DNA from 3 places in the Rhizobium centroccidentale genome. Region 1 is predicted to be linked to each of the others. Evidence: predicted binding sites of a transcription regulator. Region 1 holds the regulator's gene; each other region holds the start of a gene.
The links. The regulator PhoB, encoded in region 1, activates phosphate uptake and scavenging genes when phosphate is short. The targets are predictions, from matches to a motif close to TGTCATNNANCTGTCAT.
Positions count from the first base shown of each region.

Region 1 (3,278 bases):
TATCGTCGAGAGCAGTCTTCAGAAGGCCGGTCTCTGGGGTGAGGTGAAGGATCGGCTCCATGACGCCGGCACGAGCCTGTCGGGCGGTCAGCAGCAGCGTCTGTGCATCGCCCGCGCCGTCGCGGTCAGCCCGGAGGTCATCCTGATGGACGAGCCGTGCTCGGCGCTCGATCCGATCGCAACCGCCAAGGTCGAGGATCTCATCCACGAGCTTCGGGAGAATTTCACCATCGTCATCGTGACGCATTCCATGCAGCAGGCAGCCCGCGTCTCGCAGCGTACCGCAATGTTCCATCTCGGCCACCTGGTCGAGGAGAACGACACCGATAAGATGTTCACCAATCCCGACGATTTCCGCACGCAGGATTACATCATGGGCCGTTTTGGTTGATGATGTCAGGCGCGCGGCTCATTTCACACAGTTCACCTTGAGGATAGAAAAATGGTCTCCACTCACATTCTCTCTGCCTATGACGAAGACCTGAAGTTCCTGACGCGCCGCATTGCTGAAATGGGCGGCCTGGCAGAGCAGATGGTTAGCGACAGCGTACGCGCGCTGGTCAACAGCGACGCTGCCCTGGCCCAGAAGGTCATCTCCGACGACGTTGTTCTTGACCATGCCGAGCGCGAAGTCGGCGACAAGGCGATCGTCACCATCGCCCGCCGTCAGCCGATGGCGGCCGACCTGCGCGAAATCATGGGCTCGATCCGCATCGCCTCCGATCTGGAGCGCGTCGGCGATCTCGGCAAGAACACCGCAAAGCGCGTCATCGCCGTGCAGGGCACCGGTGTCCCGCGCCGTCTCGCCCGCGGCATCGAGCATCTCTCCGAACTGGCGCTGAGCCAGCTCAAGGAAGTTCTGGATGTCTACGCGACCCGCTCGCCCGACAAGGCCGTGTCGATCCGCGAACGCGACGAAGAAATCGACGCCATGTACACCTCGCTCTTTCGCGAGATGCTGACCTACATGATGGAAGATCCGCGCAACATCACCACCTGCACGCATCTTCTTTTCTGCGCCAAGAACATCGAGCGCATCGGCGACCATGCCACCAACATCGCCGAGACGATCTATTACATGGCGACGGGCGCGCAGCCGGAAGGCGAGCGCCCGAAGGATGATACCGCCAATACCGTCGGCGCAGTGACGGAATAATCTGGAAGAGAAGAAAGGAGACCATAGGCGCATGGTTCCGAGAGTTGCTGTTGTAGAAGACGAGGAAGCGCTTAGCGTTCTGCTGCGCTACAATCTTGAGGCCGAAGGCTTCGAGGTCGATACGATCCTCAGAGGCGATGAGGCCGAGCTGCGTCTCCAGGAGCGCATCCCCGATCTCCTGATCCTCGACTGGATGCTCCCCGGCGTATCGGGCATCGAGCTCTGCCGCCGGCTGCGTATGCGGCCGGAGACGGAGCGCCTGCCCATTATCATGCTGACGGCCCGCGGCGAGGAAAGCGAGCGCGTGCGCGGGCTTTCGACCGGCGCGGACGATTATGTCGTCAAGCCGTTCTCGACGCCGGAGCTGATGGCCCGTGTCAAGGCGATGCTGCGGCGTGCCCGCCCGGAGGTTCTCTCCACGGTGCTGCGCTGCGGCGATATCGAGCTGGATCGCGAAACCCATCGCGTCCATCGAAAGAGCCGCGAAGTGCGACTGGGGCCGACGGAATTCCGCCTACTGGAGTTCCTGATGTCCTCGCCGGGCCGCGTCTTCTCGCGTTCGCAGCTGCTCGACGGTGTATGGGGTCACGATATCTACGTCGACGAACGCACGGTCGACGTCCATGTCGGCCGCCTGCGCAAGGCGCTCAATTTCTCCAATATGCAGGATGTCATCCGCACCGTTCGCGGCGCGGGCTATTCCATGGAAGCCTGAGCGGCTTGCCGCTCGGGTATCACTAAAGCATGTCGCGCAAAAGTGCGTAGCGGTTTTGCGAGAACGACATGCGCCAGACGGAAAACCTAAAGCATAGGAAGCGAATCTGAAAGATCGTGACGTGCTTTAAATAGCGGCGGAAATAGAAAAACGGGCCTCGAGGGCCCGTTTCTCATTGTCTTGCTGTGACTTTCAGCCGTTGTTACGACGGCGGTCATGCACCGGCTGGTATGCCATGCGCTGATGATAGGTGCAGTAGGGCGAGGAATCCGGGCTGTCATTGCCGCAGAAGTGGAAGTCGTCCTTCAGCGGGTCGCCGACCGGCCACTTGCAGGTGCGCTCAGTCAATTCCGTCAGGCCGAGGCGGCGGGAGATCGGAACGACGACGTTCGATGCCGGCCGATACTGGATTTCATTGACGGAATCGATCTCGATCTCTTCCTTCAGCATGGTTGCGCCCTGCTGGCGGGCGACGACCGTGCGGGTAGCAACGCGCGATCCGTAGGTCGCGGCGCGGGGTGCAGCTGCGCTGCGCTTCGGCGTGCGCGCTGCGGTTGCCGTGCCGCCCGCCTTCGCTCGGCCGGGAAGGTTCAGGCGGTGCACCTTGCCGATGACGGCATTACGGCTCACGCCACCGAGCTGCGCAGCGATCTGGCTGGCGCTCAACCCTTCGGACCATAGCTTTTTCAGCTTCTCGACGCGTTCGTCTGTCCAATTCATGCCCTGTCTCCGCTGTCGCGTTTCCGATGGCAGAATCCCTCACCATTGCCTCGCATGGGAACGAGGCGCGAAACGCTCTAAAATTGTGGTGACTAGTTCCGCCGCATGCAGTCTAGCAATTGCTTTTTAACCTAGTGTGAGGCTGACTCCGTGACAAGAGTCGCGAGAATCTTGAGGAATCGATTTCGAGGTTTTCCCCAACTTGCTGCCCAGGCGTGGCATTTCTGCAATAGGCGCCGCCGAACCTATCTCTTTTGCCCGCAAGCGTTATCTCGCACCTGCTAAAACGCCAGTTTTGTTGACATCGCGGTGCAAAACATCAATAGTGCCCAGGCCGCCGCAAGGCGGCATTTTTGATTTTTTCGGACCCGTTTCATCAAATGGAAGCGATCGGTCCTTAGAGTTGTGATCAGGAGATATGGCCATGGCCGAGACCACGCCGCTTTATGACACCTACATGCGCGCTCCGCTACGGTTCGAGCGAGGCGAGGGCGTCTGGCTGGTCACCGAAAATGGCGAACGCTACCTCGATTTCGCAGCCGGCGTCGCGGTCAACTCGCTCGGTCACGCCCATCCGCACCTCGTTGCCGAATTGAAGGCCCAGGCCGACAAGGTCTGGCACCTGTCCAACCTCTATGAGGTGCCCGGTCAGGAGAAGCTGTCGAAGCGGCTGACGGAAGTGACCTT
Region 1 is NZ_JAQJCG010000016.1:99,064-102,341, reverse strand. Features, by position in the region: gene pstB (phosphate ABC transporter ATP-binding protein PstB) at 1-391, shown strand, start outside; gene phoU (phosphate signaling complex protein PhoU) at 443-1,156, shown strand; gene phoB (phosphate regulon transcriptional regulator PhoB) at 1,188-1,871, shown strand; gene PH562_RS20625 (GcrA family cell cycle regulator) at 2,064-2,591, opposite strand; gene PH562_RS20620 (aspartate aminotransferase family protein) at 3,016-3,278, shown strand, end outside.

Region 2 (3,278 bases), on a different contig from region 1:
CAACATCTCTTCCTTGGCCTTGGTGTATTCTTCCCAATGCACGCGGCTCTGCAGATCCATCGGTGAAAGCTTCCACTGCTTCAGCGGGTCCTGAATGCGCATGTTGAAGCGGAATTCCTGCTCCTCGTCGGTGATCGAGAACCAGTATTTCAGAAGAATGATGCCGGAGCGAACCAGCATGCGCTCGAAATCCGGCACGGAGCGGAAGAACTCTTCCAGCTCCTCAGGCGAGCAGAAGCCCATGACGCGTTCGACACCGGCGCGGTTATACCAGCTGCGATCGAACAGCACCATTTCGCCTGCCGTCGGCAGGTGGGCGGCATAGCGTTGGAAATACCACTGGTGCCGCTCGCGTTCGGTCGGAGCGGGGAGTGCGACCACGCGGCAGACGCGCGGGTTGAGGCGCTGGGTGACACGCTTGATGGCGCCGCCCTTGCCGGCGGAATCGCGGCCCTCGAACAGCACGACGACCTTGAGTTTCTTGTATTGCACCCAATCCTGCAGGCGCACGAGCTCATGCTGGAGGCGGAAAAGCTCGCGGAAATAGACCCGCCGGTCAAGCGTCGCCTCGCTCTCGCTGATGAGGCCTTCGGCGACCAGCTCGTCGAGCCGATCCTCTTCGAGCTGCATCTCCAGCTCTTCGTCGAAGCTGTCGACGATCTCATCCTTGATGCGGCTGAGCGGGTCCTGGTTCTCTTCGGTCATTGTGTGCCTCCTGCGCTATTTTCATCTTGTCTCCGCAATCCTGGGGCTGCAGAGAGCCGGCACCCGGCTCAAGCATGTGCCGGCCGTGGCTTCGGTATTATTCGGCAGTCCAGCCGCCGTCGACGGAAAGCGTCGTGCCGGTAATCTGCTTGGCGGCATCGCCGCAGAGAAAGACAGCAATGGCAGCCACTTCGTCGACGGTCACGAATTCCTTCGTCGGCTGGGCGGCCAAAAGCACGTCATGCTTGACCTGCTCTTCGGTCATGTTGCGTGCCTTCATGGTCTCGGGGATCTGCTTCTCGACGAGCGGCGTCCAGACATAGCCGGGCGCGATGGAGTTGACAGTCACGCCATTCTGAGCGGCCTCGAGAGCGATGGTCTTGGTGAGGCCGGTAATGCCGTGCTTGGCCGAGACATAGGCAGACTTGAAAGGCGAGGCGACGAGGGCATGCGCCGAGGACGTATTGATGATGCGGCCCCATTTGCGTGCCTTCATGCCGGGGATGGCGGCCTTGATGGCGTAGAAGGCGGCAAGCAGATTGATGCGGATGATCGCTTCCCACTTGTCGTCGGGAAACTCTTCGATCGGAGCCACGAACTGGATACCGGCATTGTTGACGAGAATATCGAGGCTACCGAAGGCTTCCTCGGCTTCACGCACCATGGATGTCACTTCTTCGCCATTCATCATGTTGGCGGCGGAGTAGCGGCACTTCACGCCGAAATCGGCTTCGATGCCAGCGCGTTCCTTTTCGATCGCATCGGCATCGCCAAGGCCGTTGATCGTCACATTCGCGCCCTCGGCGGCAAAGGCGCGGGCGATCGCAAGCCCGATACCGCTCGTCGAACCGGTGACCAGCGCATTCTTCGAAGTCAACGAACCCATGATGCAACTCCTGCAATGTCTATGACATGGTTGAGTAAATGAAAAAGGCTGAGATGAGCGCACACTGCCAGCCTCGTATGTCGCTTTGATAACAGTGCGGTTTCGCCTCTCGCCGCAACCCTTCGACAGCTGACACTTCACTGTCATGCAACCGTGCAAGTTTTCGCTCCGGTACCGGCGATTTCCTCCAACGACGGAATATACGATGAAGGTCGAAGACATTCTCAAGCATGCCTATGCGATGCCGCTGACCAACCCCTCCTATCCTCCAGGACCCTATCGGTTCTTCGATCGCGAATATATCATCATCACCTACCGGACCTCGCGCGAGGCGCTTGAGGCCGTCGTGCCCGCGCCGCTCGAAATCGACGAGCCGCTGGTGAAATACGAATTCATCCGCATGCCGGATTCCACCGGCTTCGGCGATTATACCGAGACCGGGCAGGTCATCCCGGTTACCTATCGCGGGCAGAAGGGCGGCTATGTTCACTCCATGTATCTCGACGACGATGCGCCGATCACCGGTGGCCGCGAGATCTGGGGCTTTCCGAAGAAGCTCGCCAATCCGAAGATCGTCAACGAGGGCGAGGTCATCGTCGGCACGCTGCATTACGGTAGTGTCCTCTGTGCTACGGGGACGATGGGCTACAAGCACAAGCCGGTCGACCAGGGACCGCTTTTGTCCGCTCTCTCGGAGCCGAATTTCCTGATCAAGATCGTGCCGCATGTCGACGCCACCCCGCGCATCTGCGAGCTGGTGCGTTACTATCTGACCGATATCACCATCAAGGAAGCCTGGACTTCGCCTGCCGCCCTCGATCTCAGGCCGCATGTCATGGCCGATGTCGCGCGGCTGCCTGTGCTGGAAGTGGTTTCCGCGGTTCATTTCACCGCCGATCTGACGCTCGGCCTCGGCGAAGTCGTTCACGACTATCTCGCCGAGCGCAGATAGCCGCATCCTATTTTCATTTCATGCTGGAGACGGACCGTGCTTGAACGAAACACCAAGGCCGCAGCCCCGACCATTTCGGAAATTGCCGCTCAATATGATCGCGTCGCCCTGGTATTCCAGGGCGGCGGCGCGCTCGGCGCCTATCAGGCCGGCGTCTACGAGGCGCTTGCCGAAGCGGGATGCGAGCCGACCTGGCTTTCGGGCGTCTCGATCGGCGCGGTCAATGCCGCGATCATCGCCGGCAACGAGCCGGGCCGGCGCCTTCAGCGTCTGGAGCAATTCTGGCAGATCATCTCCGGCCGCAAGATCTGGGCCTATACGCCCGAAGGCGATTTCTTCCGCGATATCCGCAACCGCACCAGCTCGTGGATGACGATGACCATGGGCCAGCCCGGCTTCTTCAAGCCGCGCTTTCCCAATCCCTGGCTGGAGCTGCCGGGTGCGGAAGGTGCCACCAGCTTCTATGACTCGGCAGAGCTCAAGAAGACGCTGGAAATGCTGATCGATTTCGACGTGCTGAACGATGGCAAGAAGCGCTTCAGCGTCGGTGCGGTGAATGTCCGCACCGGCAACTTCGTCTATTTCGACACCGACAATATCCGTATCGGTCCCGAGCACATCATGGCGAGCGGCGCCCTGCCGCCGGCACTCCCGTCCATCCGTATCGAGGGCGAATATTACTGGGACGGCGGCATCGTCTCCAACACGCCGCTGCAATATCTGCTCGATCAGGAA
Region 2 is NZ_JAQJCG010000012.1:108,356-111,633, reverse strand. Features, by position in the region: gene ppk2 (polyphosphate kinase 2) at 1-705, opposite strand, end outside; gene PH562_RS17345 (3-hydroxybutyrate dehydrogenase) at 803-1,591, opposite strand; gene PH562_RS17340 (acetoacetate decarboxylase) at 1,797-2,543, shown strand; gene PH562_RS17335 (DUF3734 domain-containing protein) at 2,580-3,278, shown strand, end outside.
Region 2: the regulator PhoB is predicted to act here: its motif matches at 1,722-1,738, upstream of PH562_RS17340 (acetoacetate decarboxylase).

Region 3 (3,278 bases), on a different contig from region 1:
AACCTGGAATACCTGGAACATGGTATCGACATCGGCACCGCTATCATCCTTGTATGCAGCGCCGACCTGAAAACCATCCTGGGTGATGAAGTCGTTGTCATTAGCAACGAACAGGAAGTAATCGTCAGGCAGCTTCGGATCCTTAACGCTGACGAGCGACATGGCCTCCCATTTTTCCGAGAGATTGTTGCGGTCGTTCGGTGCCCCATTGTGCAGGCCGAAGCGCGCAAGGTCGGCGCTATCGTTAATGTCGATGAACTGGCTGAGGACAGCCGGCTTGACTGAGGGATCGAGAACACCCTTCGGCGCGACCGCCGTATCGCCATCGAATTTGCTGCCGGCAATATCGGTTGCAGCCGACACGTCGACGGCAACGATGCTGCGATAGAGTGACTTGTCGCCCTTCTGCCCATAGCCATTGTTGCTGTCGCGCGCCAGCATCAGGAAGCTTGTCGGTGAGAGCGCCACGATTTCGCTTTGGGCGGCGACGGCCGTCTTGCCCTTGTCATTGGTGAAGACCGGCAGAGGCACGACATATTCGTGCACCAGTTTCAGATTTGCAGGATCGGCGGCATCATAGACCAGGGCGCGCGTATTCTGCCTGGTCGAGCTGGAATCGCCGCCATCCTGGCGGGTTGCGGACTGGAGCACGACGATCAGGAACTTGCCGTCCGGGGTCAGGGACATGCCCTCGAAGCCTTGATTATTTTGGCGCCCGCTGGTCGGATCCTTCGGATCGGGCGCGGCTTCGCCGGGACCGGGATTGTTCGAGGAAAAATTCACGACGCCCCTGCGCATCGGCTGAAACGCGGCCGGCGGTGCCGTGGCCGAGATCATCAGCCCATCCGCCGAGAAGCGGTAGATATAGGGACCGTATTCATCGCTGATGAACATCGAACCATCCGGCAGCTGGGCAATGGCTTCGTTATCGAGCGAGATCTTGCCGTTCGGTGCTTGCGGCAAAAGCGGCATGCCGCCTTCCGCCTGGCGAACGCCGTTGGCTGGGTCAAGGCCGGTGGTTTCGTTGCCCTTGTTGTCCTTCAACAGCAGCGTATCCGCGAGCTTGGCTTCGAGGCCCTCCTGTTCCTTACCGGCTGGCGGCGTTGCGCCGGGAGCAAGCGGCGTAAGCTTGATATCGATGGTGTTGAGACGCCCGCGGTAATCCGTGGTGCCGGCGACATTATAGCCGCGGTCCGGCAGCAGCCACAGCGAGCCCTTATAGGTGCCGTCGGCGTTGCGAACCCAACTCTTGGCATCGATCGACATGCCCGAACCGGAACCGAAGGTTTCACCGAACTTGTCGCGCGCATTAGCCGGGATACGGCCGATGGCGACGCGGCCCTTATTGACCAGCGTCACACCTTCGACCGTCACGGAATTATCCGCCAGCGCCAGCATCGGCGCCGTGAAAACAAATGTGGCAAGCGCCACCGACAGCAGCGGCAAGCTCTTCGAACGCATATATCTCAAGACAATATCCTCCTGATAAAAACCTTTGTGGAGGCAACGACATCCATCTCCCGCCTGTTTGCGGACCGCGTTGAAGAACCGCAGCTCGGTGCCCGTGCCCCGAACATTCGATGCTGAGATACATGCGATTATCTGCCCCGACTGACGATCTAAGGTGTCAATATGATAGAGGCATGACAGTTCGCGCAAAACGCGAAGCTATTGATCCAACCATTGGAAGATGAGCAATTTAGCTCAAAGATTTCATCGGAACCGGCGGACGCAAGCTCTTCGTTGCCACCAGTTCTTCCTTGAATTCGGGCGACACAAGGCCGCCCGAGATCAGCAGCTTGGCGCCATCCTCCGGGCTCATATCGAGCACGGTGATCTTTTCGCGCGGAACGAAGACAAGGAAGCCAGCTGTCGGCACGGGCGTCGGCGGCAGGAAGACCGCCACCATGTCCTGCCCCATGGCGTTGAATTTCGAGGCGATCTCGCCTTTGGCATCTGTCGATATGAAGACCATGGACCAGAGGCCGGGACTCGGATACTCGATCAGCCCGACCTTCTTGAACGAGGTGCCCTGCTCTTTCAGCACCGTTTCGAAGATCTGCTTGACGCTCTTGTAAATCGTACGCACCAGCGGCACGCGATTGACGATCGACTCGCCGAAGCGGACGATGCTCTGACCGATCAGGTTCTTGGCCAGAAAGCCGACAATCGTGATGAAGATCATCGCGATCACCAGGCCGGTACCGGGTACGGCGAAGTTCAGATAGCTCTCGGGATCGTAGCGGGCGGGAATATAGGGGCGAACCCAGCTATCGGCCCAATGAACGACGGACCAGGTCAGCCAGAGCGTGATAGCGATCGGAGCGCAAATGATCAGGCCGGCCAGGAAGTTGTTTCTGATCCGCGTGGTCACGGACATTTTGATGAGTTTTTCAGTCATTCGCCGCTCGAAAACTCCGTTCCGCCGCCTACCGCTTTCAGGCAAATCCTCCCCACCTCTCAGTATAGGAATCGTGCCAGAAATTAGCGCGGCATACAACCCGCCAGCCGCGTTCGCGAGCCGAACAAACGCCCGGCTCACGACGACGTGACGGCAAATGCGGGACGGAAGTTGCCCTATTCCACGGTGACCGATTTGGCGAGATTGCGCGGCTGATCGACGTCCGTGCCCATGAAGACAGCCGTATGATAGGCAAGCAATTGAATCGGCAGCGAAAATATGATCGGCGCGATGATCTCGTCGACGACTGGCAAGGTGATCGTTGCCATGGTCGGCAATGTCGAGGCTGCCGCGCCAAGCTCATCCGTGATGAAGATGATTCGGCCGCCGCGCGCCGCCACTTCCTGCATGTTGGAAACGGTCTTGTCGAAGAAGCGGTCATGCGGAGCGATGACGATGACGGGCATGTTCTCGTCGATCAGCGCGATCGGCCCATGTTTCAATTCGCCGGCCGCATAGCCTTCGGCGTGGATATAGGAGATTTCCTTCAACTTCAGCGCGCCTTCCATGGCGAGCGGGAAGCTGGTGCCGCGGCCCAGATAGAGCACGTCCTTGAACTTCGAGATCTCGCGCGACAGGCTTTCCATCTGCGGCTGGATGATGTTCAGGACATTCGCCATGATACGCGGCATTTCGACGAGATGGCGCACCATCTCTTCCTCATCCTTGGCACTGACCGTGCCGCGAGCAACGCCTGCTCCGATCGCGAGCGATGCGAGAACTGCAAGCTGACAGGTGAAAGCCTTCGTAGAGGCAACGCCGATCTCGGGACCGGCCAGGATCGGAAATACCGCGTCGGATTCACGCGCGATAGTTG
Region 3 is NZ_JAQJCG010000005.1:71,861-75,138, forward strand. Features, by position in the region: gene PH562_RS08805 (esterase-like activity of phytase family protein) at 1-1,461, opposite strand, end outside; gene PH562_RS08810 (DUF502 domain-containing protein) at 1,700-2,401, opposite strand; gene glmS (glutamine--fructose-6-phosphate transaminase (isomerizing)) at 2,578-3,278, opposite strand, start outside.
Region 3: the regulator PhoB is predicted to act here: its motif matches at 1,633-1,649, upstream of PH562_RS08805 (esterase-like activity of phytase family protein).